Regions from separate parts of the Actinomadura sp. 3N508 genome, predicted to be linked through region 2. Evidence: riboswitches for the same ligand, from Rfam matches in the RefSeq annotation. Region 2 holds a riboswitch; each other region holds the start of a gene.
What was found. Region 2 has a riboswitch for cyclic di-AMP ahead of ACH34S_RS11280 (CHAP domain-containing protein). Riboswitches for the same ligand answer to the same signal wherever they lie in the genome.
Positions count from the first base shown of each region.

Region 1: linked by a shared signal. The riboswitch ahead of ACH34S_RS26405 (NlpC/P60 family protein) and the one ahead of ACH34S_RS11280 (CHAP domain-containing protein) in region 2 are both predicted to bind cyclic di-AMP.
Region 3: linked by a shared signal. The riboswitch ahead of ACH34S_RS14865 (CHAP domain-containing protein) and the one ahead of ACH34S_RS11280 (CHAP domain-containing protein) in region 2 are both predicted to bind cyclic di-AMP.
Region 4: linked by a shared signal. The riboswitch ahead of ACH34S_RS34130 (NlpC/P60 family protein) and the one ahead of ACH34S_RS11280 (CHAP domain-containing protein) in region 2 are both predicted to bind cyclic di-AMP.

Region 1 covers NZ_JBIRAX010000007.1:440,086-447,275, forward strand. Annotated here, with positions in the region: gene ACH34S_RS26390 (TIGR03086 family metal-binding protein) at 1-99, shown strand, start outside; gene ACH34S_RS26395 (M20/M25/M40 family metallo-hydrolase) at 294-1,655, opposite strand; gene ACH34S_RS26400 (hypothetical protein) at 1,903-2,286, shown strand; cyclic di-AMP (ydaO/yuaA leader) riboswitch at 2,844-2,986, shown strand; gene ACH34S_RS26405 (NlpC/P60 family protein) at 2,994-3,653, shown strand; gene ACH34S_RS26410 (DUF4360 domain-containing protein) at 3,833-4,489, opposite strand; gene ACH34S_RS26415 (multicopper oxidase domain-containing protein) at 4,975-7,190, shown strand, end outside.
Region 2 covers NZ_JBIRAX010000003.1:38,388-45,577, forward strand. Annotated here, with positions in the region: gene ACH34S_RS11270 (glycosyltransferase) at 1-386, opposite strand, end outside; gene ACH34S_RS11275 (CDP-glycerol glycerophosphotransferase family protein) at 370-3,285, opposite strand; gene ACH34S_RS11280 (CHAP domain-containing protein) at 3,570-4,331, opposite strand; cyclic di-AMP (ydaO/yuaA leader) riboswitch at 4,342-4,499, opposite strand; gene ACH34S_RS11285 (PP2C family protein-serine/threonine phosphatase) at 4,944-6,842, opposite strand; gene ACH34S_RS11290 (hypothetical protein) at 7,023-7,190, opposite strand, start outside.
Region 3 covers NZ_JBIRAX010000003.1:761,006-768,195, reverse strand. Annotated here, with positions in the region: gene ACH34S_RS14875 (M48 family metallopeptidase) at 1-315, opposite strand, end outside; gene ACH34S_RS14870 (hypothetical protein) at 312-1,607, opposite strand; gene ACH34S_RS14865 (CHAP domain-containing protein) at 1,650-2,471, opposite strand; cyclic di-AMP (ydaO/yuaA leader) riboswitch at 2,481-2,652, opposite strand; cyclic di-AMP (ydaO/yuaA leader) riboswitch at 2,781-2,982, opposite strand; gene ACH34S_RS14860 (NlpC/P60 family protein) at 3,480-4,523, opposite strand; gene ACH34S_RS14855 (NYN domain-containing protein) at 4,727-6,004, opposite strand; gene ACH34S_RS14850 (DEDD exonuclease domain-containing protein) at 6,328-7,190, shown strand, end outside.
Region 4 covers NZ_JBIRAX010000012.1:73,952-81,141, forward strand. Annotated here, with positions in the region: gene ACH34S_RS34115 (NlpC/P60 family protein) at 1-952, shown strand, start outside; gene ACH34S_RS34120 (Mut7-C RNAse domain-containing protein) at 1,053-1,754, shown strand; gene ACH34S_RS34125 ((deoxy)nucleoside triphosphate pyrophosphohydrolase) at 1,779-2,168, shown strand; gene ACH34S_RS34130 (NlpC/P60 family protein) at 2,436-3,464, opposite strand; cyclic di-AMP (ydaO/yuaA leader) riboswitch at 3,472-3,607, opposite strand; gene typA (translational GTPase TypA) at 3,791-5,644, shown strand; gene ACH34S_RS34140 (FHA domain-containing protein) at 5,737-6,996, opposite strand; gene ACH34S_RS34145 (4Fe-4S single cluster domain-containing protein) at 6,984-7,190, opposite strand, start outside.

The DNA.
Region 1 (7,190 bases), on a different contig from region 2:
CGGTTCGCCGCACCGGCGGAGGTCCCGCCCGGCGCCGGCCCCGGCGACCGGCTCATCGCGTTCCTCGGCCGCCCCGGTGGGGGCCCCGCCCCTGCGTGACCTGGACGGAAACGGGGGCGGGGCCGGGCCGGGCCGCATCACACCCAGGACGCGGGGGCCCCGCCGGCGGCCGTGCATTACGGGGGACCGCCGACGTCTCCTACAGCGCCAAGGCCCGGCAATGCGTCACGGATCGGGACGATGCCGGGCGATGGCGGACGGTTACTGACAGAAGACGCGGCGCCTCTCCCCCGCTACTTGTGGCGCGCCACCTCGTAGGCGGCGCAGCCGATGATCTCCATCGACACCTTGAGCCGCTTCAGGCTGATGTTCTGGGCGATCGTGTCCTCGGGCGTGTGGTAGATCGGCTCCAGCTGGCTGGGCGCCTCGTTGCCGCGCCAGCTGAAGTTGCCCGCGGCGATGCCGCGCTCGAAGAAGGCCTCGTGGTCGCTGGAGCCGCGGGCGGTGGGGCCCTGCGTCTGGTCGACGTAGCCGAGCCGTTCCGCGGCGGCGTTCACCGCGGCGGTGGTGGTGTTGTCCTTGCCGTCCACGGACAGCAGCCAGTACGTCTCCGCGGGCGGGTGGCTGGTGGCGACCATGTCGTTCTGGAAGCAGCCGGTGATCTGCTTGACGCCGGTCTCGTCCAGCCCCTTCACGTAGTAGCGGGAGCCGATCAGGCCGTTCTCCTCCGCGCCCCACAGGTAGATGCGGATCGCCTGCTGGGTGGGCAGCCGCCGCAGGACGCGCGCCAGCTCCAGGCACAGGACCGTCCCGCTGCCGTCGTCGTTGGCGCCGGGCGACCCGGGAACGCTGTCGTAGTGGGCGCTGACGATGACGGCCTTGCCGTCGGGGTTGGGCAGCGTCGCCTTCCGCTCCGCCAGGACGTTGTACGACGTCATCCCGGTGTGCTTGGTGACCTCGATGGAGAGCCGCTCGGCACCCGCGCGGATCCGCTCACCGTGGTACCCCGCGAGGCCGAGGACCGGGATCGCGACCGGCTCGGCGAGGGCGGGGGCGAACGAGGCGGGCTTGCGCTCGGGGAAGGTGTCCGAGCGCGCGTTGATGATGAGCGCCGCCTTGGCCCCCGCGGCCGCGGCGGCCTTGGCCTGGTCGGTCTCCTTGCCGGGGATGCGGTCGAACACCACCAGCCTGCCGTCCGCGTCGTCCGGGACCTCGACGACCTTGCCCACGTCCAGCACGGTTCCGCGGACTTCGCCGGTCGCGCCCTGCAGCGAGGCGCTGGACTGCCAGAGCCGCTCGCCCCTGGCGCGGATCTCCGCCAGGTTCTTGTCCGCGACGGGGAAGGGCTGCAGCTCGACCTTGTAGCCGAGGTCGCGCAGCACGCCGGCGATGTAGCGGGCGGCGCGGTGCTCGGACTCGGTCCCGGCGATGCGCCAGCCGATCCCGTCGCTGAGCACCTTCAGGTGCTTCAGCGCCCGGCGGACGTCGATGCGGGCGACCACGGCCTTGTCGCCGGTGGTGAGGGAGGGCGGCAGCAGCGCGCCGGGGCGCTGCCGGGTCGCGGCGGCGGCGGTGCCGGGCAGCAGCCCGACGGTGGCGAATCCGGCGAAGGCCGCGGCTCCGGCAAGCAGGTCACGGCGATTGACCTCGGTCATGGGCGTCTCCTCGGGGAGATCGGGGCGCATACCCGTTCCGGACCGGGTCTCGGCCGGTGACGAATGACGGCGCCGCGAGGAACAGGGCCCCCGTTCCCACGAGAATCTACGAAAGCACCCCAATTCCGACAAGGACGGCTGATCGCTCCGCAACTCAAACGTGATCAAGCGCAGCCCCTGTTACTGACCGCAATAGCGTGGGACCATCACTCACGGCGACGGACCTCATTCGAACAGAGGTGAGTGGATGTATCCGATTCCACACGGCGGAGCCGACCCCGTCCTGCTGCAAATCGGCGATATCTCGCTGACGGGCACGCACGTCATCCTCCCGTACGGGAGTTACCCGCTGCACGGCGCCACCTGGACCATCCAGGACTCCACCCAGGTGACCGAGGGAATCCCGGTGGTGGCCATCGTCCTGGCGATCGTCTTCGCCTGGTTCTGCCTGCTGGGCCTGCTCTTCCTGCTGATGAAGGAGCGCCGCTACCTGGGCTTCGTGACCGTCTCCGTCACCGGCCCCGGCTTCCACCACACGACCCACTTCCCTCCGGGCCCGCAGTCAGGCGCATGGGCCGCAAACGCAGTGGCACAAGCCCGCGGCATCACCGCCCTAGCCCCGCCCTGTTAGCCCAGGGGGGCGACCCCCTAGAACCCCCGTCGCGACGCAGGCGATCCTCATGCCGCCCCTGCGGTCTGCCGTGCCCGTGACGGGCGTGTGCGGCGTCGCTCCGGTCGCCCGCGTCGTCGGGTCGTGCGACCTCCGGCGCGGGGCGCCTCCGGCCGCACGACCCGCAGCCGTGGCTGAGGTGGGGGCTGAGCTGGGGTGTTGTTGATTTTGTCCGGGTTTGCCTTCTATTGGGGTACGGAGTAGCTTGTCGCTCATCAAGGCGCCCGCCAGGCGTTTTGCCGCACCGTGTCCGTCCGGACACGGTCCCCCGGACGGCGTCGCCGGACGGGGGTGGCGGCGGCGCGACCCACGCGTCGTCTCGTGACGGTCCTGCCGTGCGGTCTCCCCGAGACCCCGTTCCTCAGCCCGGCCATGCGCACGCCGACGTGCGGGCGCTGAGCGAAACCAGGACCGGTTCGCAGAGCTGCGCCCCCTCCTGGGGCGCCGCACCATCAGCGCCGCTCTTTCGCACGCGGGACACAAGGGTCCCGCGGATGGGCCGTCATGCCCTCAGGATCGCAGCGGCAACGCCGAGTCCGCCGTCGCGCGGAGCCGGGGACCCACATCTTGCACTGGGGTGAATCGGCCTGCCCCCAGGTCGAAGGACGACTTCCACGTCCGAACCCGTCAGCTAACCCGGTAGGCGTCCTGGAAGCCAAGGAGACCCCTTGACAGGCAAGCACTCCAAGAACCGCTTTCCCCTAGGACCCCGTGCCACCGGCGCGCTGTTCGGCCTCGCCTTCTTCGGCGTGGTCGCGGGCACCGCGCAGGCGTCGATCGGGTCCGACTCCGACCCGGGCTCCGGCGCGCGCGCCGGCGACCAGGTCGCCGCCGTCGGAGTCCTCCCCGGCCAGCAGAAGGGCGCGCCGGAAGCGTCCCGCAAGAAGGCCGACGCCAAGAAGTCCACCACGCTGGACGCCCGGTCCCAGGTGATCGAGCGGGCCAAGACCTGGAACCCGGGCACGGGCGACCGGGTGCGCTACAGCCAGCTCCGCAGCCACAACGGGTACCGCGCCGACTGCTCCGGCTTCGTCTCGATGACGCTGGGGCTGGAGAAGCCGGGCCCCAACACCCAGGGCCTCACCTCGTCCGAGTACACCGAGCGCATCACCATGGACGAGCTGAAGAAGGGCGACCTCGTCATGGACGCCCAGGGCACCAACACCACGCGCCACGTCGTCATCTTCGAGAAGTGGTCGAACAAGGAGCGCACGTCCTACTGGGCGTACGAGCAGCGGGGCCGGTACGGCACCGACTACCGGGAGCGCGACTACGGCCTTGACTCCGGCAGCGAGTACAAGGCCTACCGCCCGAAGAAACTCACATAACGCAAGGCAACGCCCGGCCGGGTACCCCTCGGCCGGGCGTTCGCATGCGCGAGTCAAGGCGGCCGGAGGGGGAGGCGCGGGCGCCTCCCCCTCCGGTTCATGATCTGTCCGAATTCGGCGACGTTGCGTGATCAGATGGCGACCATCCGATCAGGCTCGCCTTTTCGGTCCGCCGGGTATCAGTCGCAGCGTTTCCACACGAGGTGGTAGACGGAGTTCCCGCGCGCGGATTCCATTGCGATGAAACTGGACTTGGTCGAGTCGCCCTTGTCCACCCGCAGTTCGGTGTTGATGTTCAGGTTGCGGTCCTTGCCGCAGGGCTTGTAGACCCGGCCCTGGGAGTCGGTCTTGTCGGCGAACTTCCAGTCGTCGTCGAACGGGCCCTTGAGCGTGTGCGTGACGGTCTGCGACTCAGAGTTGCCCTGGAAGTAGTAGTTCGTGCGGCGGATCGCGGTGGCCCCGGCCTCGAGGTGGGCATAGCCGCGGGACTCGATCCCGACGACCGCGTAGGTGTAGCCCTCCGGCGCGTCGACCTGCACGCTGAGCTGACAGTTCTTCCGGAAATCCGTCGACGGCGCGTTGTCGCCCGCCCAGGCCACGTACTTCTCGTAGGTGACGGTGAAGGCGGTGTTGCCGTGCGAGGGGGTGACCTTCGTGGTGCCGGCGGGGCAGCCGGAGCCGTTGATGGTCTCGACGCCGATGGTGACCTTGCTGGGCACCGGAGCGGCGTCGGAGGCGGGGGGATCGATGGAGGCGGAGGCGGTGGTGGCGGTCGCCAGCATGGGGAGGAGCAGGGCAGCGCCCACCGCGATCGCCGTACGTGTGGCGTTCTTCATGGGTCGGATCTCTCAGGGGGTTCGTGGTCGACGCCTTCGCCGCACACGCATCGCGCCGGTGGTTTTACCAGCGGATTTGCGGTGACTTTGACGTCAACACGTCAATGGCGATTCTCTCGGTCTGGAGAATCATCCGAGAGGGTATTCGGGTCGCGCTGACTTGGTCAACACTTTGCCTTTGCGTCTTATTAACAATTAACATTGCGTTTTCTAAGCCCTTTAAGGCCGGGCCTTACCGCGTTTTCGGCACTCGCCGAGAGCCGCCGCGCGCACTGGATGGACGCTGACCAGATTGGGGCGGAACATCTTGACTGCCCAGTTCGTCATACCTGTCAGCACCTCGCGCATCCCGCGCAGTGGACCCCGCAAACCCCGCACGCCCCGCGCAGCTCGCAAACCCCGCACACCCCGCGCAGGCCGATGGCCGCCGCCGGCAGAGGGCCGGCGGCCGCCGAGACAACGGGAGTTTCAGGGGGAATTCACAGATGCCCGTGAAGAGGGTGTACGACGTCGTCGCGCTGCACGTTCCCATCGTCTTCGACGCGCACGGCGACCACGACCGCAACGGAATGATCTTCACGCTAGCCGAGCACGAGACCGAGCTCAACAAGGTCAGGGACAGTTTTCCGACGCCCTTCCCCGACCCGCTGGAGCACCCGGAACTGCTTCCCGACCCGCATCCGCTCGTCCGCCCGCTGGTGCTGCGGGCGCGCGTCGGCGAGCGGGTCGTCGTCCGGTTCCGCAACGAGCTGCGGCAGCGGGCCGGGATCCACGCCAAGGGCGTCGGGCACCGGGTCATGGCCGCCGACGGGGGCGCCGTCGGCCGGAACCCGGACTCGGCCGTCGCGCCGGGCGGCTCGATCGTCTACGAGTGGGACGCCGTCCACGAGGGCGTGTTCTTCTTCGGCGACCTCGCCGACCTCCGCGGCGGCGAGCACGGCTCCCAGTCGCACGGGCTGTTCGGCGCGCTGATCGTCGAGCCCGAGGGCGCCACCTGGACCGACCCGGTCACCGGCGACCCGCTACTGGACGGCCTGTACGCCGACGTCCACGTCCCGGGGCAGGAGAGCTTCCGCGAGTACGCGCTGTTCATGCAGGACGAGTCGCCCAACGACAATCCCGTCCTGCCGCCGCACCCGCTCTACGAGTGCGACCGGCCGCGCCCGCACACGCACGCGCCCGCGGCGGGCGGCGAGCGGCTCGCGCCCGTGCTGTTCCCCGACCACGACGGCCACGGCGGCGGCCACGGCAACGGCGGTGGCCACGGGGACGAATCCGTACAGAACGAGCACGCCGCCTCGATGATGCTCATGAGCTACCGCACCGAGCCGATGGGCTGGCGGTCGCTCGCCTACGAGCGGATGCTCGAGGCGGGCGAGATCGACCCGGCGCGGGACGCGATCGTCGGCGAGGAGCAGCACCACAGCTCCTGGCTGTTCGGCGACCCGGACACGCCGATCTTCCGCGCCTACGGCGGCGACCCGTCGAAGATCAGGCTGGTCCATGCCGGGGTGAAGGAGACGCACGTCTTCCACCTCCACCTGCACCAGTGGCGGGCCGTCCCCGGGCACGGCGAGTCGCCCATCATCGACTCCGTCACGATCAGCCCGCAGCAGGCGTTCACGATCGAGCCGATCGGCGGCGCGGGCTCGGTGCAGGCGGCGACCGGCGACATCATCTTCCACTGCCACCTCTATCCGCATTTCCACTCCGGCATGTGGGGGATGTGGCGGGTCTTCGACGTCCTCCAGGACGGCGCCGGACGCTACCCGGACGGCACGCCCATCGCGCCGCTCCGCCCGCTCCCGGGACGCCCGGCGCCGCCCGCCGCCACCGCCGAGCGTCCGGGCTTCCCGGCGTTCATCGAGGGAACGTTCCCGCAGAAGTCGCCCCGCCCGCCGCGCACCCCCTCGATGCCGGAGGGCATGGGACGGGAGCCGTCCGCGCTGGAGCGGGCGGCGTTCGTCCCCGACCCGCAGCCGGGCGAGGCGTTCACCAAGATCACCCTGGACCCGGACGCGCCCGTCCGCCGCTACCACCTCGTCGTCATGCAGGGCACGATCCACTACTTCGAGAGCCGCGACCACGGAGGCGGCCACGACGGCGAAGGCGCGGGCCACGACGGCGACGGCGGCGGGCACAAGGAGACCTGGCATGACCATCGCGGCGTCTTCTTCGCCCTGAAGGAGGAGGTCGACGCCGCGGGCGGGGTCGAGAACTTCCGGAAGGAGCTCGCCAAGGGCACCCGGAAGATCGAGCCGATCGCGATCCGCGCCCGCAAGGGCGAGGTCGTCGAGTTCACCCTGACCAACGCGCTCCCCCCGGGCTGCCACGAGGAGACCGCGTTCGACGCCGTCCTGCCGTTCCAGCCGGAATGCGGGCTGCACGTCCACCTGGTGAAGTTCGACCCGCTGGTGTCGGACGGCGCCAGCGTCGGCTGGAACTACCTGTCCGGGACGACCACCGCCGACGCCGGTCCGGAGGACCACGAGCGCTACCGCTCCTGGATGTACCGGTGGTACTGCGACGAGGAGTTCGGCGTCGTCTTCTTCCACGACCACCTGCTCGCCAACGAGCGGCAGCGGCACGGCCTGTTCGGCTCCATGATCGCCGAACCGGAGGGCGCCGTCTGGGTCGACCCGCGCGACCACGGCCGGGAGGTCCGCAACGCGGCCCAGGCCGTGGTGAAGCTGCCGGACGG
Region 2 (7,190 bases):
ACCCACTCCATCGCCCAGACCTGCGCCGCGATCACGACCGAGCCGGGGCGGGCGCCCGCGAACAGCTCCGACAGGCGGGCGGCGCCGCGCCGCTGGACGGACCGCCGCCACAGGTCGCGGGCGCGCGCCGGCACGTCCAGGCGCTGGCGGAGCGTCGCCGGGCGCCGGGCCATCGCGGGCGGGCGCCATTCCCGGTGCAGCACCTCGACGGCGTAGGAGCCGTCCCGGCCGTGGTGGTAGGGCCGCGTCCCGCGGGTGATCCCGACGAGCGTGACGCGGTCGCCGCGCCCCGCGAGCAGCCGCGCCATGTGATGCGCCCAGCGTTGCAGCCCGCCCATGTCGTCGGCGTCGTTGCACACGATGAAGACGTCACGCGGTGCGGCCATGGTCATCCCCCCTCTGGCGCGGCCGGGCGGCCGGGAAACAGCGGTCCGCCACCGTGCGGGCCGCGGTGCCGCGGTCGTGCTCGCCGAACCGCTCGGCGAACGCGCGGCGGCGGGGGGCGTGCGCGGCGTCGGCGCCGTCGAGGGCGGCGAGCGCGGCGACGAGCTCGTCCTCGGTGCGGGTGATCGGGCCGGGGGCGTGCCGTTCGAGGTCGAAGTAGCCGGCGGCGCGGTCCCGGCCCTCCGGGAGGTGCAGGACGATCGGCCGGTCGAGCAGCGCGAAGTCGAACATGATCGAGGAGTGGTCGGTGATCAGCGCGTCCGCGAGGAGCAGCAGCGGGACGACGTCGGGCACGTCGCCGACGTCCCGCATGACCGCGTGCGCGCCCGGCGGGAGGTTCGCGCGGCACAGGTAGTGCGGCCGGACGAGCAGCACGAACTCCTCCCCCAGCTCCCGCGCGAACACGCCGGGGTCGATGGGCGGCTCCAGCGGCCGGGCCGGGCGGCCCTTCGGCCCGGTGGCGAACGTCGGCGCGTACAGGACGGCGCGGCGCCCGTCGCCCGCGTCCAGGCCGAGCGAGCGGCGGAGCCCGTCGACCTCGGCGGCCAGCTCTGGATCGCCGTCCACGCCGTTCACCAGCGGGTCGTTGCGCGGATACCCGGCCGGGAGCAGCCCGGTCCGGACGCCGAGCCCCGCGCACAGCGTCTCCACGTCGTGCCCGGACCGGACGAGGAAGCAGTCGAACCGCTCCGCCATCCGCCGCAGCCGGGCCCGTTCGGCGGCCGGGCCGCTCTTGACGCGCGGCTGGTCCTGGCCCATCAGCTTGAACGCCGATCCGTGCCAGGTCTGGATGTAGGTGGTCTCGGGGCGCTTGCGGAGACCATCCGGAAAACCCTGGTTGTCGATCCAGTACCGGGCTCGCGCGAGCGCGAGGAAGTAGGCCCACGACCCGCGCCGCACGAGCCTCGCGTCTCGCGGGAAGCCCTTCGGGGACGACGCGTACGACCACACGGCGTCCACCGGCCGCCCCGATCTGCGCAGCTCCCGGTAGATGTACTTGGGGTTGTCCGAGTAATGCCTGCCCATATGGCTCTCGAAGACCGCCAGGCCGTGCCGGACGGGCAGCCGGCTGAGCACGCGGTTGAACACGGCGATCTTGGTCTTGCGGGACGTCAGCGTGCGGCGGACGGCCTTCTCCGTCCGCCGGGCCCGCAGCCCCAGGGCCCGCCACGCCAGCCGCCCGGCCGGGGACGTGGCGGCGCGCCGCGCCGTGGCCCCCGCGAGCCGCGCCCACGGCGAGCCCGTCTCCAGGAAGAACGCCAGATGCCCGCCTGCGGTGACGTAGGAGCGGAGCCGGTCGGCGGCGAGCCGCGTCAGCCGGGGCCGGACGGGCAGCTCGACACCGCCCAGCGGCGGCGAGCCGGGGCCCTCGCCGGGCCGGGTGACCACGTCCTCGCCGTCCACCCGGACGCGGAGGCGCACGTCCCAGACCGGATCGAGGAACCCGACCGGCCGGATGCGCCGCCGCGGATCGAACTCGGCCCGCCAGGCGAGCCGGTCCCCCTCGTGCCAAACGGCCGCGCGGACCCGCCCCTTCCGGGCCCGGCGCCGCCGGTCGCCGAACTCAAGAATGGCCGACAGCTTCGCGTCCGGACGGATCCGGCCCAGCGGGTTCAGCACGTGCCCGGCCATCCGGACGCGCCCGCCCCGCACCTCCAGCCGCGTCACCGTGTTCGCCGGGCGAAGGTCCTTGAGCGGCCGCAGGTGGAAGCCGAAGTCGGTGACGTCGAGGATGCGGCGCCCGAGCGTCCCGCGCGGGCGGCTCGTGCCCCAGAACACCCGCCCGTCCCGCTCCACGAGCTGCGCGCGCAGCTCGGGCCGCTTGACGGCGCCGCCGTGCTCGGCGGCGGCGAGCGCGGCCGCGTGATCGCCCTCCCGGATCAGGTACGCGGCTATCGCGGGCAGCGGTTGGGCCTCCTCGAACACCCGGGGATCGAGCTCGGCCAGGTAGCCCGCCGCCAGGTCGAGGAAACGCGACCTATAGCCCGGATCCCGGTCACGCAGTTCGCGCAGGTAGAGGCCAAGATCATGGTTGACGAACTTGACGTCCTTGGCGAGGCGCAGGTCGTAGGCGCCGCGCAGCGCGAACAGCATGTCGATACGGCGGTGGATCTCCAGCCGGTCGGCGAAGTTGGCCAGGTCGGCGCGCCGGTTGGAGATCGACGGCGCCGGCGTGCGCTCCCGCACCAGCCAGTTGTAGACGCGGTGCGGGATCAGCGCCGTCCGTCCGGCCGCCAGGTACGCCTCAGCGGTGAACAGAAGATCTTCGTAGTGGAGCTGCTCGACGAAGCGCAGGCCGTGCTCGTCCAGGAAATCGCGCCGGTACGCCTTGTTGGTCGACAGCGTGTCGTAGAGGAGATCGGGGTGCTCCCGCAGTGGCCCGTAGACGGCCCTTCGCCGGTAGAGCCACGGAAACCAGGGGCGGATGCGTCCCTTCGCGCCCGGCGGCACGTCCAGGAAGATCCGGTCGCACAGCCCGGAGGCGAGGTCGGCGCCCGCGTCCTCGGCGGCGGCGAACAGGTTGAGGCAGGCGTGCCTGTCCAGCAGGTCGTCGCTGTCGAGGAACATCACGTACCGTCCGGCCGCCGCCTCGATCCCGGCGTTGCGGGGCCGCCCGCAGCCGCCGGAGTTGGACGCCAGGTGGACGGCGCGGACCCGGCCCGGATGCGCGGCGGCCAGCCGGTCGGCGGCCTCGCCCGTCCCGTCGGTGCTCGCGTCGTCGACGATCACCGTCTCGACGCCGCCCAGCGACTGCGCCAGCGTGGAGGCGACCGCCCGCGGCAGCCGCCGCACGTCGTTGTAGGCGATCACGACGACGGTGACGTCCGGGCGCACCCGCATGGGTCCCCCCTCCCCCGCGCGTCCCGGGCCCCTTACCGGACGCGTGCACGGGTTCCTTTCCCGGAACGCCGTGATGAGGTCCAAGAACGATCAAAGCCTGTCAACGCTTGGCTTTACCCATCTTCGGCGGCGGCATGGGAGAGCGTCCCTGGAACGTCGGAAGGCGCCCGGCCGAAACCGGACGCCTTCGGATGACGTCTTTCAGATCACGCGGTTCACGCGACCCCGATCAAATGATTCGGACGGCGCCGCAATGGCAGACGCCCGGTACCGCGTCAGGAGGGTCAGGACGCGTAGTCGGGGTAGCCGTAGCCGACGATCTCGGACTTGTCGCGGGTCTTCTTGTTCACCGCGTTCTCGGTGTTGCCCTCGATCGTGTTGACGGTGCCGTTCCCGTTGTCCTTCACGACGAGGCCGACGTGGTCGATGTCGCCGATCTTGCCGCGCGAGCCCTTGTCCCAGTCGAAGAACACCACGGCGCCGGGCTTGGCGGACTTGCCCCAGCGGTCGGTCTTCTTGAACCACTTGGCGTGCTGGACGGTGTAGGCGTCCCAGCCCATGTTCTTCACGCCGGTCTGGGCGCCGAGCCAGGAGACGAACATGTTGCACCACTGCGCGCCGTTGTAGTCCTTGACGGAGAAGCCTCCGTCGCGCTCGGCGGTCGCGGCGGCGTGCGGGGTCGACACGTACCACTTGTGGAACTTGGTCATGCCGCCCTTGCCCTCGGAGATGCCGACCTGCTTCTGCGCGAGCTTGATCACCTCGTCGGGCTTGACCGCGCGCGGCGGGACCTTGTAGCCCTGCGCGCGGGCCTCGTTGGCCGAGAGCGTCCCGGCGTTCTTCGCCTTGGGGGCGCTGACCGGCACGCCGGCCTTCTCGGCGGCCGCGGCCGCCTGGGCCGGGGCCTCGGCCACGGCGCCGCCGGTGAGCGGGTTGACGACCGCGAGCCCGACGGCTCCCGCGAGGACGGCGCCCACGGCGACGCCGACGGCCTTGTCCTCGGACGTAAGGGTCTTCAGGGAAAGTCGATCGAAACGACCGGTCATGCGGGGAATCTCCTTGTCTCCCATGACGCCTACCGGGTTAGCTGACGGATTCGGGCATGGAAGCAGCCCTACGGCGCGGCTCTAGGACGCGCCGATTCACCCCTGGAACCTTGGGTCCCCGGCTCCGTCCGGTCGGGTGGACCAGGACGGACTCGGCCTCGCACCGCATCGCGGCGCATACGGATAGATCTCAGTGACTGATCTTGATCTGAGCGCACGCCTCGACGGGCGCGCATCGCGTGCGGCATCCGCTCCGCGATCCTCGGCCGCGCTTGGCACGGCCGGTGGCAACGCATGGAGTGCGTTGCGTGATTCGGTAAGAAGGTACCAACCTTGTCAAGGAAAGCAAACCAGGCACAAAACTCGGTCCGGCCGGTTCAAAGCCCTCTCAAGGAAGCATCAACACCACCAGGGCCGGGCGTGTTCCCGATCTTTATGGAACTGCCTCTCAGCCCTTTGCCACCTGGGCTTACCGGTCGCCGATCAAATGGTAAAGAAGATCCATTTCACGCGCCCGGCGGCGGCCCGCCCCGCCCCGTCAGGGCCCTCCGGCCCATCCGGGTGAGGCGCACATCACACAGGGCGATGATCGCAGGTCAGCGGTGGTGCCGGTCACTCCACGTGCAGGGCGAACATCGTGGTGTCGTCGGCCGCCCTGTCGTGCTCCATGCGCGCGAGGACGTCGTCCAGCATCCGCTCGGGCTGCGTCGCGCAGTCCCGCAGGATGCCGGTGAGGCGGTCGATGCGCTCGTCCAGGTCGGCGTCCCTGCGCTCCACGAGGCCGTCGGTGTAGAGGAAGAGCATGTCGCCGGGGCTGAGCCGGGTCGTGATCGTCATGTAGTCCCAGTCGGGCACCGCGCCGAGCATCGGATCGCGGACGACCTCCATCGGCACCGCGCGCCCGTCCCGGATCAGGATCGGCGGCGGATGCCCCGCGCACGTCCACTCCAGGACGCGCCCGTACGGATCGAACTGGGCGATGACGGCGGTGCCCGTCGCCGGCGGGTCCATGCTGCTGACCAGCTCGTTCAGCCAGCCCACCAGCCGTCCTGGCGGCTCCTTGGTGCAGGTCAGGCCCAGCAGTCCGTTCCGGGTGCGCGCCATCGACGCCGCCGCGGGCAGGCCGTGCCCGGCCGCGTCGCCGATCGCGAACAGCGACCGGCCCTCCGGGAACACCCGGGTCGCGAACCAGTCGCCGCCGATGCGGGCGGTGCTCTCCGCCGCCAGCGCGCGGATCGCGATGCGCAGGCCCGGCAGCTGCTCCACCTCGTCCTCGTCCGGCAGGATCGCGCGGCGCAGCGTCACCGCGACCCGCCGCTCCTGCGCCATCCGCTCCTGCTGCTTCAGCATCTGCCGCCGGGTCTCCGCCAGCGCCCGCTCCACCCCGCGCCGCCGGGTGATGTCCTGCGAGACGATGTTGATCGACACCGGCAGCCCCGACTCGGCCAGCACCGGCTCGGCGAACACCCATAGGTGCCGCGGCGCCCCGTCCCGGCCCGTCACGCGGTGCTCCGCCTCCACCGGCTCCCGGCGCGAGAACATCGTCTGCACGGCCTCCTCGACGAGCGGGAGGTCGTCGTCGGCCACCACCTTCGGCAGGTCGTGCGGCATCGGCGGCACCTCGTCCGGGTCGAGCCCGTAGTTGGCCAGCATCTGCGGCGTCCAGGCCGCCTCGCCCGTGGCCAGGTCCCACTCTCCGAACCCGATCAGCGCCAGCCGCTCGACCCGCTCCAGCCGCCGCCTGACCCGGTCCTCGTGCTCGTGGTAGCGCCAGGTCACGCACACGCCGGTCGGCACGGCGACGCAGCGCACGCTCATCCGGGACGACCTGGAGAGCCCGCGCTGCGCGGTCGTGTACTGGCTCAGGGAACGCTCCATAGGCTCCCCGCTCTCCAGCACCTCCACGTAGTCGTCGAACAGCCCGCTCAGCACCGCGCCGGGATCGGTCTGCAGCAGCCGCCGCCCGGCGAGCTCGTCGCGGCCCCGCCCGAACAGGTCCCGCACGAGCCCGTTGAGATCGGCGAACAGGAAGTCGGCCACATGACCGTCCGCCCCCCGGACCGGCACCATGTGGGCGGACGCGTCGAGCGCCCCGTCGAGCACGGCCTTGGCCGCCGGGTCGTCCGGCACCTGGGCGAGGATCTCCGAGTCCCCGGCGGTGTCTTCGGCCGTCACCCGCCGCAGGACGTCCTCTGCCTTCGACAGCACGGCCTGGCGTTCTGCCCTGTCGCCCTCCGTCCGGGGCGCCCTGCGACCCGCGGCCACGGCCCCGACCGGCCCGCCGCCCTCGTCCTTGACCAGCAGCGAGGCCGCCTCGCTGAGCTCGATGTCCAGGTCGCGCGCGAGCCAGATCAGATGCTGCAGAGCCTCGCCCGGCGGCACCCCGAGCCGCCGCGCGAGCACGACCCGCGCCTCGGCCAGCACCGCCCGGTCGTGCGCGGCGTCCCGCAGGTCGTCAAGATCCGCAACGTGCACCCCGGGCTGTGCCCAGGTGCCCTCCGCATCCGCCAACCCTGTCCCCCGTTCGGCATGGTGCCTGGGAGAAAAAAGCTACATACGTCAGTGACCAACAATCCGCCTAGAACAGTACAAATCACCCGGGTCTTTGCCCGATTTTTCCCTCCACACCCGAACTTGACCGGTGCGGGTGACCGTCCCAGGAGACAACCGTTCCCCATCTTGTGACTCAGGTCACAGCAGTTGCCCGGCAATCTCCGTGACCCGCCCGGCCGCCGCCCGGAACGACGTCCCGGCCGGATGCAACGTCAGCACCACCACGATCTTCTCCCCCACCACCCCGGTGGTGTGCAGCACCGGCCGCCCGATCCCGAGATCCGGCCGCGCCGCCACCTGCCGCAC
Region 3 (7,190 bases), 720 kb from region 2:
GGCGGTGACCCAGCCGATGAACCGCGCGCCGAGCGGCGTGAAGCCCAGCGCGAAGATCAGGAGCAGGCCGGCGAGGAGGCCCGTGTAGGCGGGCGGGGTGAGGGCCGAGTCGAACGCCCTGGACCGGGCGATCTCGGACGGGGAGAAGTCGAGCGCCGGATCGCGTTCCACGCGCCCGCCGGGCACGGTGCCGGGCAGCGGGTTCCAGGGCGTCGTCAGGGCGAGGACGGCCGCGACGGCGGCGAACAGCACCCCGGCGGCGACGGCGGCGGCGATCCGCGGCGTCCGCATTCCGCCGGCCGTTCGCTCCCTCACGTGAGCTCCTTCTTCAGGTAGTCGCGCCATCGGGCGGTGAAGCCCGCCCGGGTGAGACCCAGCACCTCCCGCAGCGCGGTGGCCTCCGGGACGCGCCCGGCGGTCCGGTAGAGCCGCACGAGCGTCGCCTCACCGTACCGGTCGGCGATCATCCGGCAGGCGAGCCAGGCCTCCTGGTAGGCCTGGCTGAGGCGCGCCGAGCCGCCGGCGAACGCGCCCGAGGCGGGCAGCGCGGACGGGATCCGCCCCGCCGCCACCTCGCGGCGCAGCTCGCCCGCCGCGGCCCGGACCCCGATCTTCGACCCGCGATAGGCGACATAGTCGGCGAAGCCCTCGACGAGCCACCCCGGCGTCCTGCGGTCGCGGGCGGCGCCGGTCGCGACGTGCGTCAGCTCGTGGGTGAGGACGACGTCGCGCCCGACGTCGTTCAGTCGGCCGAAGGTGCCGGGGGAGACGATGACGCGGTCGCCGCCCGGACCCCGGCCCCCGCCGGCGGGCGGGACGATGGTCGCGAGCGCGGCGATCTCGTCGAGGCGCTGCCCGGGACCGGCGAGCGCGGACGCGAGGGCGGCGCCGGCGGGCACGAGCGCGACGGCCCGCCGCGCCCATCCCGTGCCCGCGACGTCGCTGACGACCGGCACTGCCTCGTCCAGGCGTCTCGCGATCTCGCCGAGGCCGGTGGCGTCCCCGATGACGAGGCTCGCGCGGCCCCCGACGACCGACAGGGGGCCGCCGGCCCAGATCTCGGCGTCGTCGTGGAAACCGTGGGACGAGCCGTCGCCGACGATCGTCCAGGTGCCGGAGCGCTGGGCCAGGGCCAGGTACCCGGTGCGGACCACGTCGCCTCGGTCGAAACCGCGCAGCCTGTAGCGCACATTGACGCGGACGACCGTGGCGCCGCTCTCCGCGTCCGCGGCCTGGACGGTCACGACCTGTTCGCGCCAACCGTGCAGGGGGAGCTTGCGGAGGTTGTCGTAGAGGCGGGACTGGGCGGCCTGGAACGCGGCGGGCGCGGAGCCTACCGTCGCGAGGAAGGCCGTCCGGTCACCGGACTTCACGGCCCGCGCGCGGTTGCCGAGGACGGCCGCCGCGTCACCGGCCTCGTACCGGCCCATTGCTCTGGTCTCGTGGCTCGGGGGCGTCTCTTCGCGGCCGGAGCGAGTGGCGAGGAGGCCCGTGACGCCGCCGAGAAGCACCCCGGCCCCGCCCACGCCGAGGGCCAATGCCCTGCGCCGCGTGACGGGGCCGCCGGGGCCGCCGGGGGCGTCGTCCGCGCCGGAGCCGTCTTCCATGCGCGCGATCCTATGCAGGGCGCGGGGGCGGCGAGCCGGGCGTCACGACTTGTAGTCGGGGTATCCGTAGCCGACGATGTCGCTGCTCGAGCGCTGCTTGATCCGGACCGCGTTGCCGGTGTTGCCCTCGACGGCCTCGATCGTGTCGTCGTCGACCTTCTTGATCACCATGCCGACGTGCCGGATGGCGCCGCTGGACTTGCGGCCGTCCCACGCGAAGAAGACGATCGCGCCGGGCCTGGGCTCGGTGCCCCAGCGGCCGTTGGCCTGGAACCAGCGGGCGTGGGCGACGGTCCAGGCGTCGCTGCCGATCTGGTCGGTGAAGCCGATCTGCTCGCCGATCCAGGAGATGAACATGTCGCACCAGTTCGCGTCGCCGTAGCCGCCGAGGGAGCCGCCGTCGCGTGCGAGCGTCTCCTGCGCGCGGGACGTACCCATGTACCACTTCTGGAACTTGGTCTCGCCGCCGCCGTTCTCCGCGATCCCCACCTGCGACCTGGCGAGCCTGATGGCCTCCGCGGCGGTGGGCCGCGATTTCGCGGCCGCCTTTCCGGCCGGCTTCGCCGGTGCACCGCCGCCCTTGGCGGTCGCGTTCTTCCTGGTGCTGTTCCTGCGGTTCGGCTCGTCCTTCTTGTGGTCCTTGGACGCGGTCACGCGCGCGTCCTTCCCGGTGGCCGCCATCTCGGAGGACGTGTTCGTGGCGGGCAGCGGCCCGAACGGCAATACCGACGCGTGCGCGGTGGCCGCGGCGGTGCCGAGGACGGCGGCGCCGACGACGACGCCGCCGGTCGCCCGCCATGTGATGGTCCGGGTGCTGGGCTTGCGGTGCCTGCCCGGGGTCTTCTTGCGGTTGATGCCTGGCACGGGGGGATCTCCTCGACTTCCATGCCGCCTACCGGGTTAGCTGACGGGTTCGGGCGTGGAAGCCGCCCTACGGCCCGCACGCGGGCAGGCCGATTCACCCCGAAAGGACACAGGTGGGTCCCCGGCTCCGCGTCCCGCCGCGCATGCGCAGGGCGGTCCGCGGACTCGGCGATGGCGGCCCGGGGGCGGGCGCGCCGGTCGGATGGGGATACTCCGGCGGGCGGATCGCCCGCGCGAAGCGCACAGGGATGAGGTGGGCGTGGTCGCACGAGGGCGACCACGCCCAGGTAACGCTGCGGGTTTCACTCCTTCGTCTCTTCCGGACGCCTACCGGGTTAGCTGACGGGTTCGGGCGAGGAAGTGGCCCTACGGCGGGCTCTCACCGGATCGTTCCGGGAGGGCGCACCGATTCACCCCGGGCGCCGGGAATTGCCGTCCAGGGACGGTCCCTGGACTCCGGCGGTTATGGGTCCCCGGTTCCGCGCGTCGGCGGATTCGGCGCTGCCGCTGCGATCCTGGGGGCGATATGGGGCCCGTGCGCGGGACCTGTCTCCCGCGTGCGAAAGAGCGGCGCCTGATGTTGTGTGCGGACGGCGGCCCGTCACCGGGACCGTCCGGCGCCTGACCCTCGGGGCCGCCGCGGCAGCGCTCTCAGCGCCATGCACGCTGCGGGCGTGCGCACGTCGGCTGGGGTCGGGCGAGGTCTGCGTGAGACCGTCGCGGCACCGTCGCGGTGCCGCGGGCGACGCGTGGAGCGCGCCGCCGGGAGGGGAGAGGCGCGTGGCTCGCGCCGCCCGTCACGCGGCGGAGGAATGCGCCGCGCGGGCCGCGGCACCTGGTGGGCGTCGCGGGGGCCACGGCGTCTGGAGGGCGCCGCGAGTGGTGACAAGGTACCAAAGCCCCAACAGAAGGCAAACCCCCACAAAATCAACAACGGACCAGGTCAAAGCCTGGTCCGTTGGTGAAGACGGTCCGTCCGGCCGCGCGAGCGGCGGGCGGAGCGGGACGTCAGGGACGCCCGGCGCCGTAGTAGTTGCTCAGGTAGTAGCCCGAGGTGATGCTCACTTCCTGGACGTTCTTGCCCGTGCTCGGGGCGTGGACCATCTTCCCGTTGCCCGCGTAGATGCCGACATGGCCGAGACCGCTGAAGAACACCAGGTCGCCGGGCTGCAGGTCGCTCTTGTCCACCCGCCTGGTGGCGGCGTACTGGGAGTTGGTGGTGCGGGTGATGCTGACGCCCGCCGCCCCCCATGCCTTCATGGTCAGGCCGGAGCAGTCGTAGGTGCCGGGGCCCTCGGCGCCGTACTGGTACGGCTTGCCGATCTGGGCGTAGGCGAACTGGAGCGCCGCGCGTGCCGAGCCGCTGGCGGGGCCGTTGTAGCTGCGACCGCCGCCACCGCCGCCGGAGGACGTGCCGCCGCCGAGCCGCCTGACCAGCGCCTCCTGCTTCTTGACCTTCTGGTCCAGTTCCTTCTTCTGCTTCTGCAGCTCGTCCGACTTGGACTTCACCTCGTCGTAGGCGGACTTGGCCACGGCCTGCTCGCGGCGCAGCCGCTGCGCGGTGGCGAGGAACTGGGTGAGCTGGGAGGCGCGGTCCTGCGACAGGTGCGAGAAGACCGCCGCCTGGTCGAGGACGGCCTGCGGGTCGCTGCTGCCGACGAAGCCGGTGACGTCCGTCGACTCGCCGTTCTTGTACGCGTCCGCCGCCATCTGGGCGATCTTGGAGCGCTGCTGCTCGAAGGTCGTCTCCTCGCGCTTGCTCGCCTTCGTCGCGGCGTCCAGCTTCTTCTTGGCGATCTTGAGCTTCTCGCGGTTCTGGTTGTACTGCTCGACCTTCTTGTCCATCTCCTCGTTGAGCTGGGTCAGCTTCTTCTCCGCCTGGGCCCTGGTCGGCCTGGGGTCGGCGGCGGCCGGGGCCACCAGCGGAGATGCGAGGGTGGCGGTCACGGCCAGGCAGGTGATAGCCGCCAGGCGACGGGAGATGCCGCTGATCGCCGAGCCGCCTCTACGGTCACGCCGCTGTTCCGGTGCCCCGATGAGTTCTTTGGCCACGGTCGGTATCGCCCCTCTCGTCCACGACGTCAGCGGACGACATTAGCGAGGGTCAACAACCGTCACAACCGATACGTCACTCTTTGATCGACATCCTTGGACATTGTCCACCTACTGTGACTTGCGACTCACTGAGGGCGAGACTTCCCTTATTAGGACTTTATGGCCACCTTATGGCCCGCCGCTTCACGAGCCGGTCTGGCTCACGACCGGCCGAGCCGCCGGAGCAGCAGCGTGGACGGGCACGGCCGGGCGTTCGCGCGCCGCGCCGCGTCCGCCACCTCCCGGTCGGAGGAGACCACCACGACCGCGCGGCCCTGCGGCTCCGCCCGCACCAGCTCGCCGATCAGCTCGTCCGCGGTCTGCCCCGGCCGGCTGAACAGCACCCGGACGCCGCGCGGCGCCGAGATCGCGACCGGCGCGTCCAGCTCCGCGCCGTCGAACACGCACGTCACCTCGGCGCGGGTCTGCGCGGCGAGCCCGCCGAGCCCCGACAGCAGCCGGGTGCGCTGGTCCGACAGCGGCAGCTCCCCGTACCCGGTCTTGGTGACGTTGTAGCCGTCCACGACGAGATGCACGCGCGGCAGCGTCAGCAGCCGGTCCAGCAGCTGCGGGTCGCTGTCGGACAGCGCCCGGCCCGGCAGCGCGCGGTGCGCCTGCCGGTCGGGCTCCAGCGCGCCGACCGCGTCCGCCGGACGCTCGATCGTGGACGGCAGCGCCAGCTCCCGCCGGACGCCCTGCGCCGCGTCCACCAGCGTGTCGAGCAGCATCCGCAGCCGGACGTCCTCGACGTTGCGGCCCTCCCGCGCGGCCCGCTTGGCGGCCTCCGCCGCGGCCTCGGCCTGGGCGGCGCGGGCGCGCAGCTTGCGCAGCTCCTTCTCGGACGCGGCGGTCGACTCCCGCGCGGCGGCCAGCGACCGCTCGGCCTCCGCCGCGGCCGCGGCGGCGCGCTCCTCCGCGGCGCGGAACCTGGTGCGCGCCTCGTGCAGCTTGCGCCGCAGCTCCGCGACCTCGGCCTTGCTCTCGCGCAGCTCGGCGCGCAGCCGGTCCAGCTCCCCGGCGCGGGCGGTGCGGGCGGCGGCCAGCTCCGCCTTCAGCGCGGTGACCCGCCGCTCGGCCGCCTCCTCCTCCGAGGCGCTGGCGGAGCGTTCCAGCTCTTCTCTGGCGGACTCGACCAGCTCCGTCCAGCCTTCGGGGCGCAGCAGGTAGGCCAGCGTCGCGACCCGGACCGGGTCGGCGGCGGGCGGGACGTCGCGGCCCTCGACCGCCGCCACGAGGTCGGCCTGCCCGTCGCGCAGCGGCTCGGCGACGCGGCGCCGGAAGCCGTCGTCCTTCTCCAGCGCCGCCGCGATGTGCTGCCCGGCGAGCTTGGCGCGCTTGCGGCGCTCGAACCGGGCGAACGGGCGCAGCGGCGCGGGGACGTCGTCGGCCGGCAGTGCCCCGATCACCTCGGCGGCGACCTCCACGACCGCCTGCCGCACGGCCTCCGGCAGCGGCCTGCGCAGCTTCTCCCGGCGGGCCTCGGGGCAGCCGCCCCCGGCGGGACGCGCCGTTTCCGCGGGTTCCTCGTCGCCGGGGGTCGCTTCGGGGCCGCTGTCGATGATCCCGCTCCTTCCGGGCTGCGCCGCCGGTGGGCTGTGTCTTCCCGAGCCGTCCGCACCCTAACCAGGGCGAACGTGTGATCGGACGGATGCGCCCGGCCTCCCCGAACCGTCCCCGCCGCCCCCGCCGGGCGGGACGTGCCGGCGCCCCTCAACCCTAGCGGGCCCGGCTTCTGTCGGTGGTGTCCTCTACGGTCGCGCACATGACGGCTGCGCACGGTGTTCAGGCGGGCGGTGTCCAGACGGCCGGAGTCCAGGGAACTCTGGACGACCTCGGCACGCCACTGTCCGGGGTCACCTTCGTGGTGGTCGACCTGGAGACCACGGGCGGCTCCGTCGCCGACTCGGCCATCACCGAGATCGGCGCGGTGAAGGTGCGCGGGGGAGAGGAGCTCGGCGAGCTCGGCACGCTCGTCGACCCCGGCGGGCCCGTCCCGCCGTTCATCACCGCGCTCACCGGCATCACCACCGCGATGGTGACCGCCGCGCCGAAGATCGAGTCGGTGCTGCCCGCGTTCCTGGAGTTCGCGCGCGGCTGCGTGCTCGTCGCGCACAACGCCTCGTTCGACATCGGCTTCCTCAAGGCCGCGTGCGCCGAGAACGGGTACGCCTGGCCCGCGTTCGCCGTCGTCGACACCGTCGACCTCGCGCGCCGCGTCCTGTCCAAGGACGAGGTGCCCAACTGCAAGCTCAGCACCCTCTCCCGCTTCTTCCGGACGGCGAACGAGCCCACGCACCGCGCCCTCGCCGACGCCCGCGCCACCGTCGAGGTCCTGCACGGGCTGATCGAGCGGCTCGGGTCGTTCGGCGTCACCTCGCTTGAGGAGATGAAGAGCTTCGCCAAGGCGCCGACCCCGGAGCAGCGCCGCAAACGGCACCTCGCCGACGACGTCCCGAGCGTCCCCGGCGTCTACCTGTTCGAAGACTCCTCCGGCGAGGTCCTGTACGTCGGCAAGAGCGGCGACCTGCGCTCCCGCGTGCGCAGCTACTTCACCGGCTCGGAGACGCGCTGGCGGGTCCGGGAGATGGTCGGCATCGCCGAGAACGTCCGGACGATCGAGTGCGC
Region 4 (7,190 bases), on a different contig from region 2:
CATGTTCGGCGGCGGCGTCGCGGGCGGCAACTGCGTGAACGTGTCGGGCGCCGAGGCCCAGCCCGCGGCGGCGAACGACGCGAAGGCCATCCCCTCCAACTACCTGGAGCTCTACAAGGAGGCGGGGGAGAAGTTCGGCATTCCGTGGAACGTCCTCGCGGGGATCGGCAAGGTCGAGACGAGCCACGGCACGTCGAACCTGCCGGGCGTCAAGAGCGGCGAGAACTACGCGGGTGCGGGCGGCCCGATGCAGTTCCTGCAGCCGACGTGGGACGCGTTCGCGGTCGACGGGAACAAGGACGGCAAGAAGGACCGCTACGACCCGGTGGACGCGATCCCGTCCGCCGCCGCGTACCTCAAGCACAACGGCGCCCCGCGCCGCATGCGGACCGCGATCTTCCAGTACAACCACTCCTGGGACTACGTGAACCTCGTCCTGGACTGGGCGAAGCGCTACGTGGGCGGCGACTTCAAGGTCGTCCAGGCCAACGGCATCGAGTGCGAGGACAACGACCTCCCGGCGAACGCGTCCGCCCTCGTCAAGCAGATCATCGCGTTCGCGATGGCGCAGCGCGGCAAGCCGTACGTGTTCGGCGCCAACGGCCCCGACGCGTGGGACTGCTCCAGCATCATCCAGGCCGCCTACCGGACGGTCGGCCTGAACATCCCGCGCACCACGTTCCAGCAGTGGCCCTTCGGCGTGAAGATCGCCAAGGGCAAGGAACAGCCCGGTGACCTGGTGTTCTTCAACTCCGGTCCGGGGACGTCGTCGAACAATCCAGGCCATGTCGGGATGGTGATCGGCGAGGGCAAGATGATCGTGGCGAGCTGCTCGACGTGCGTCCCCGCGATCGGCGTCAAGCCCTACAAGCGGTCCGACTGGATCGGGACGACGCGCCCGCTCGCACGCCCCGACCTGAAGAAGAAGGTCAACGAGCTGGCCGCCGAGTAGCCAACCGCCGCCGGGAAATACGGAGGGGATCCGGCGGGCGGCGTGGCATGCTGATCGCGTGGAGCCCGAGCTGACCATCCGAGTCGCCGACGAGCTGCTGATGTTCCTGCCGGCCGCGCGGCGCGAGCCGGTGAGCCGCGTGCCCGCCGACGGAACCTCGACGCTCGGGCATCTCGTGGAGTCGCTCGGCGTCCCGCTGCCCGAAGCGGGGCCGATGACCGTCGGCGGCGAGCCGGTCGCCCCGTCGACCCGTCCGGCCCCTGGCGCGGAGGTACTGGTGGCGGCCGTGCCGCGCCCGCAGCGCGTCCCGCTGGAGCCGGGCCAGGTCGCGCCGCGCTTCGTCCTCGACGTGCACCTCGGCACGCTGGCCCGCCGGATGCGCCTTCTCGGCCTCGACACCGCCTACCACAACGACATGGACGACCCGGCGCTGGTCGTCCAGGCGAACGAGGAGCGCCGCGTCCTGCTCACCCAGGACCGCGGCCTGCTCCGCCGCCGCGCGCTGTGGTTCGGCGCCTACGTCCGCGGCTCGCGCCCCGACGACCAGCTCCGCGACGTCCTGGACCGCTTCGCGCCCGCCCTGCGCCCCTGGACCCGTTGCACCGCCTGCAACGGTGAACTCGTCCAGGTAGACAAGCAGGAGATCGAGCGCGACCTGGAGGCGGGCACCCGCCGCAGCTACGACGTCTACGGCCGCTGCGCCGACTGCGGCCAGCTCTACTGGCGCGGCGCGCACGGCGGCCACCTGGAGAAGATCGTCCAAGAGGCGACGCGGCAGGTCGAGGCCGCCGCCGCGAAATAGCACCGAGAGGGGTTGGTCGGCATCGTGCTCGTGGTCGTTGGCGCGGCGATCATCCGTGACGGCCGGCTGCTGACCGCGCAGCGGGCCGAGCCGCCGCACATGGCGGGCGGCTGGGAACTGCCGGGCGGCAAGGTCGACCCGGGCGAGTCCGACGAGGACGCCCTGATCCGCGAGTGCCACGAGGAACTCGCCATCAAGGTCCGCCTGACCCGCAGGATCGGCACCGACTGGCACCTGAGCGAACGCGCCGTCCTCCGCGTCTGGACGGCCCGCATAGTCGAAGGCGAACCCCGCGCCCTAGAACACCTGGCCCTCCGCTGGCTCACCCAGAACGAGCTCTACGACGTCCCCTGGCTCCCAGGCGACCTCCCAGTAATAGATGCCCTAGCCACCCAGGGCCTCCTAGAGACCTGAACGTCTACTCGGGATAACGGCGCCCAGCCATCACCGCAACCCCGCAACAACCTCGACACTCGCGATCGCGTCCGAAGGCAGGTTCGAGCTTGCGAGAACCTGATCGCGCAGCGAGCCGCCAGGCGAGACGGAGCGATGCCAGCGATCGCGTGCTTTTCTCGACGATGGAGGGCCCCCAGGGCCCGAAGGAGGAGAGAAATGCAATAAACACAGCACGAGGCCCCTCCTACCGCGCCGCAGGAGGGGCCTCGTACGTTCTTGTGGCTCTTAGCCGATTCGGTTGGCTCCCGCGTAGTCGGAGCGGTCGGAGAGCTTGGAGATCTTCACCACGTCGCCGGTCTGCGGGGCGTGCAGGTACTTGCCGTCGGCCAGGTAGATGCCCATGTGGTGGAGGCCGGCGCCGAAGTAGACCAGATCGCCGGAGCGGAGTTCGCTTCGGGAGACCTTCGTCCCCAGGCCGTACAGGTCGCCCGTGTAGTGCGGCAGGCCGGGCTTGCCGACCTTGGTGTAGGCCCAGACGACCAGGCCGGAGCAGTCGAAGGAGTTCGGTCCTGCGGCGGCCCACACGTAGGGGGCGCCGAGTTTGGTGAGCGCCTTGCGGGCCATCTTGGCGGGGAGGCCGGAGCCCTTCACGGTGGCGCGCAGGCCGCTGCGCGGGTCGCGGACGTGCGTGGTGGTCAGCTTGTCGAGGCGCTTGGTGACTTCCGCCACCTTGGCCTTGGCGGCCTGGCGGGCCTTCTCCGCGTCCGCCGCCGCCCGCTCGACCTGGGCGATCTTCGCCTCGGCGGTGCGCTGGGCCGTGTCCGCCCGGTCGATCTGCTTCTGCAGGGCCTGGACGGCGGTCGTCTGGTTCTGCGCGAGGTAGGCGCGGTCGGACAGGCCCTCCGGGGAGCCGTTCGCGCCGAAGATCATGTCGGGGGAGCCGGACATGTAGTTCGCCGCGGCCAGCTGGCCGAGCCGCTCCCGGGCCGGCGCGGCCTGGACGCGCAGTGTCGCGGCCTGCTGTGCGGCGGCCTTCTGCGCCTTCTGCGCCTTGCCCAGCTCGACGCGCGTCTTGTTGTACCTCTCGGTGAGGATCTCGGCCTCTTCGTTCAGCGCGTCCAGGCTCTTGAGCAGGCCCTTCTCCGTCGTCGGAAGCGAGGATGGGGCCGGGGTCGGTGCGGCGGCGGGCAGGCCGCGTCCGGACGGCTGGGCGGCGTGCGCGACGGCGGGCGCGGTGGCGCCGAGGCCGATCAGGAGCATGGTCGCCGCGGCGGCGGGCGTGATACGGCGCCGCCGGTGGGGATCCGGTGCCAAGCCGGTGTTCTCCTCTCCTCGCGCGCCTACCGGGTTAGCTGACGGGTTCGGGCCAGGAGTCGCCCTACGACATGCGTCGATTCACCCCAGGGGTTATGGGTCCCCGGTTCTCCCGCGGTCGGGAGATTCGGCGCTCCGGCCGCAGCCCCGAGGGGATGGGGCTCCAGACGGCCGGACCTCGGGCACATTACAAAGGATCAGCAAAGTTGGCCAATCGGGGGTGGGGGACGCCGATCGCCCGGGATGGGTGGTATGCCGAGCCAAGTAGAATGGGGGCTGCCGTGTGTCAGCGGCGGATCCCGAACTCTCACGCAAGGCGAGCCCGCATGCCCATCTCCACGCGCGACGACCTCCGGAACGTCGCGATCGTCGCTCACGTCGACCACGGAAAGACGACGCTGGTCGACGCCATGCTCTGGCAGTCCGGCGCCTTCCGCGAGAACCAGGACGTCGACGACCGCGTGCTCGACTCCAACGACCTGGAGCGCGAGAAGGGGATCACCATCCTCGCGAAGAACACCGCGGTCAGGCACGGCGGGCTGACGATCAACATCATCGACACCCCCGGCCACGCCGACTTCGGCGGCGAGGTCGAGCGCGGGCTGTCGATGGTGGACGGCGTCGTCCTGCTGGTGGACGCCAGCGAGGGCCCCCTCCCGCAGACCCGGTTCGTGCTGCGCAAGGCCCTTGAGGCCAAGCTGCCGGTGATCCTGGTGGTGAACAAGACCGACCGTCCCGACGCCCGCATCGACGAGGTCGTGGACGAGACGTACGAGCTGTTCATGGACCTCGACGCCGACGAGGCCCAGATCGACTTCCCGATCGTGTACGCGTCCGGCCGGGCGGGGCGGGCCTCGCTCGACAAGCCCGCCGACGGCGAGATGCCCGCGAGCCCCGACCTGGAGCCGCTGTTCACGGTCATCACCGGCACGATCCCGGCGCCGGCCTACGACCCGGACGCCCCGCTCCAGGCCCACGTGACCAACCTCGACGCCTCCAGCTACCTCGGCCGGATCGCGCTCTGCCGCATCCACGCCGGAACGATCAAGAAGGGCCAGCAGGTCGCCTGGTTCCGGCACGACGGCAGCGTCGACCGCGTCAAGATCACCGAGCTGCTGATGACGGACGCGCTCGAGCGCAAGCCCGCCGAGGCGGCGGGCCCCGGCGACATCATCGCGATCGCCGGCATCCCCGACATCATGATCGGCGACACCATCGCCGACCCGGACGACCCGCGCCCGCTGCCGCTGATCACCGTGGACGAGCCCGCGATCTCGATGACCGTCGGCACCAACACCGGGCCGATGGCCGGCCGCGAGAAGGGCACCAAGGTCACCGCCCGGATGGTCAAGGACAGGCTCGACCGGGAGCTGGTCGGCAACGTGTCGATCCGGGTGCTGCCGACGGAGCGTCCCGACGCGTGGGAGGTGCAGGGTCGCGGCGAGCTGGCCCTCGCGATCCTCGTCGAGAACATGCGCCGCGAGGGCTACGAGCTGACGATCGGCAAGCCGCAGGTCGTGACGAAGATCATCGACGGGAAGAAGCACGAGCCGGTCGAGCGGCTCACCGTCGACATCCCCGAGGAGCACCTCGGCGCCGTCACGCAGCTCCTGGCCGTCCGCAAGGGCCGCATGGAGCACATGACGAACCACGGCACCGGCTGGATCCGGATGGAGTTCCTCGTCCCGGCGCGCGGCCTGATCGGGTTCCGCACCGAGTTCATGACCGAGACGCGCGGCACCGGCATGGCGCACCACGTGTTCGAGAGCTACGAGCCGTGGTTCGGGGAGCTGCGGACGCGCCCGTCCGGGTCGCTGGTCGCCGACCGCTCCGGTGCCGCCACCGCGTACGCGATCACGAACCTGCAGGACCGCGGCACGTTCTTCGTCGGGCCGACCACCGAGGTGTACGAGGGCATGATCGTCGGGGAGAACTCCCGGTCCGACGACATGGACGTCAACATCACCAAGGAGAAGAAGCTCACGAACATGCGCTCGTCCACCGGCGACGAGCTGGAGCGGCTCACCCCGCCCCGGCTGCTGTCGCTGGAGGAGGCGCTGGAGTTCTGCCGCGAGGACGAGTGCGTCGAGGTCACGCCGGGCGCCGTCCGCATCCGGAAGGTCGTCCTGGACGCCAAGGAGCGCGAACGCATGCGCGCCCGCTCCAAGCGCGCCAGCTGATCGGAGACAGCGACGGCATAGACAGCGACGTCAAAAGGGCGGCCCCGCGGTTCTCATGACCGCGGGGCCGCCCCCTTTTATCGCTGTCGCCGTCAGTTCAGCTGGACGGTGCCGGTCACGTCGGCGGCCAGGCGGAGCTGGTCGCCGTTGCGGAGCGGGGCCTCCACGCCGCGCGGGAGCCGCTCGCCGTTGACGAACGTCCCGTTGGTGGAGCCCTCGTCACGCACCCACGCCGTCCCTGACGGGTCGAGCCACACCGTCGAGTGACGCCGCGACACGTTGTCGTACTGGGTGAACGTGGACGCCACCGGTGACTGGCCCGCGTCCCGTCCGAGCACCAGATGCTGGCCGACGGAGACCTTGAGCTCGCCCGTGGGGAACATCACGCGCAGGGTGGGCGTGCCCTTCTGCGGCAGCGGGCGCAGACACGAGTCGCACTGCGCGGCGCTCGGGTTGGGCAGGACCGCCTCGCAGTACGGGCACATGAACGCCGTGCCGTCGGGCTGCCGCCCCTGGTTGTGGTCGGGCGGCAGCAGCGTCGCCTCGCGGCCGTGCTGCGGCATCGGCGGCTGGCCCGCGCCGTGCTGCGGCTGGCCTCCGTGCGGCGGCGGCGCGCCGAACTGGTCACCGCCCGGCCCCGGCTGCGGAGCGCCCCACTGGTCGCGCTGCTGCTGCTGTTGCTGCTGCGGTGGTGCGCCCCATTGGTCCTGCGGCGGCTGGTACGGCTGCTCCTGCGGCGGCGGGGAGTACTGGTCCTGTGGGGGAGAGTACTGGTCCTGCGGGGGCGAGAACTGCTGGTCCGGCTGCTGGTAGTCGGGCATCGGGGGCTGCTGCTGCGGCGCGCCCCACTGGTCCTGCTGCTGGGGCTGCTGCTGGGGCGGCGGGGCGCCCCACGGGTCGCCGGGCTGCTGCTGAGGAGACGGGCTCTGGCCGCCGGGCTGCTGCCCGTACGGGGCCTGCCCATGCTGCTGCTGCCCGTGCTGATCGGGCTGCGGCATGGGCGGCTGGCCCCACGGGTCCGGCTGCTGCGGCTGTTGCTGCTGCGGCTGCCCCCAGGGGTCGGGGGACTGCCCGGGCGTGCCGGGGGGCGGGGCCTGCTGCTGGTACGGGTCGGGTGCCTGCTGGTACTGGCCGCCGCCCTGCTGCCCCGGCGGGGGGCCGTACTGCGGCTGGCCGCCCTGCTGCGGGCCCGGCGGCGGCGGTGGCGGATAGCCCCGCTGCTGGTCGTCGTACCCGCCCGGGCCCTGCCGCTGGGCGCCGCCCGCGCGGGCGAGGTTGGCCCCGCAGCTCATGCAGAGCAGGTCACCCTGCTGGAACGGTTCGTCGCAGACAGGACATTTCAAGGTCGCCATGACACATCCCCCGAGCGCACCCCGGCGCGGTCGAGCCTCGACGTGAGGTGATCCATATCACCCCTTCGCGGGATCCCGATGTAGTACACCCGCCTTCCCTCCGGCCCTTCGTCCACGGACACCTGTACTCGGGGCCCTGTTACCTCTCCAGTCTTCCCGATGTCGGCCAGTGCCCCGTACCGCTCGCGCCCCAG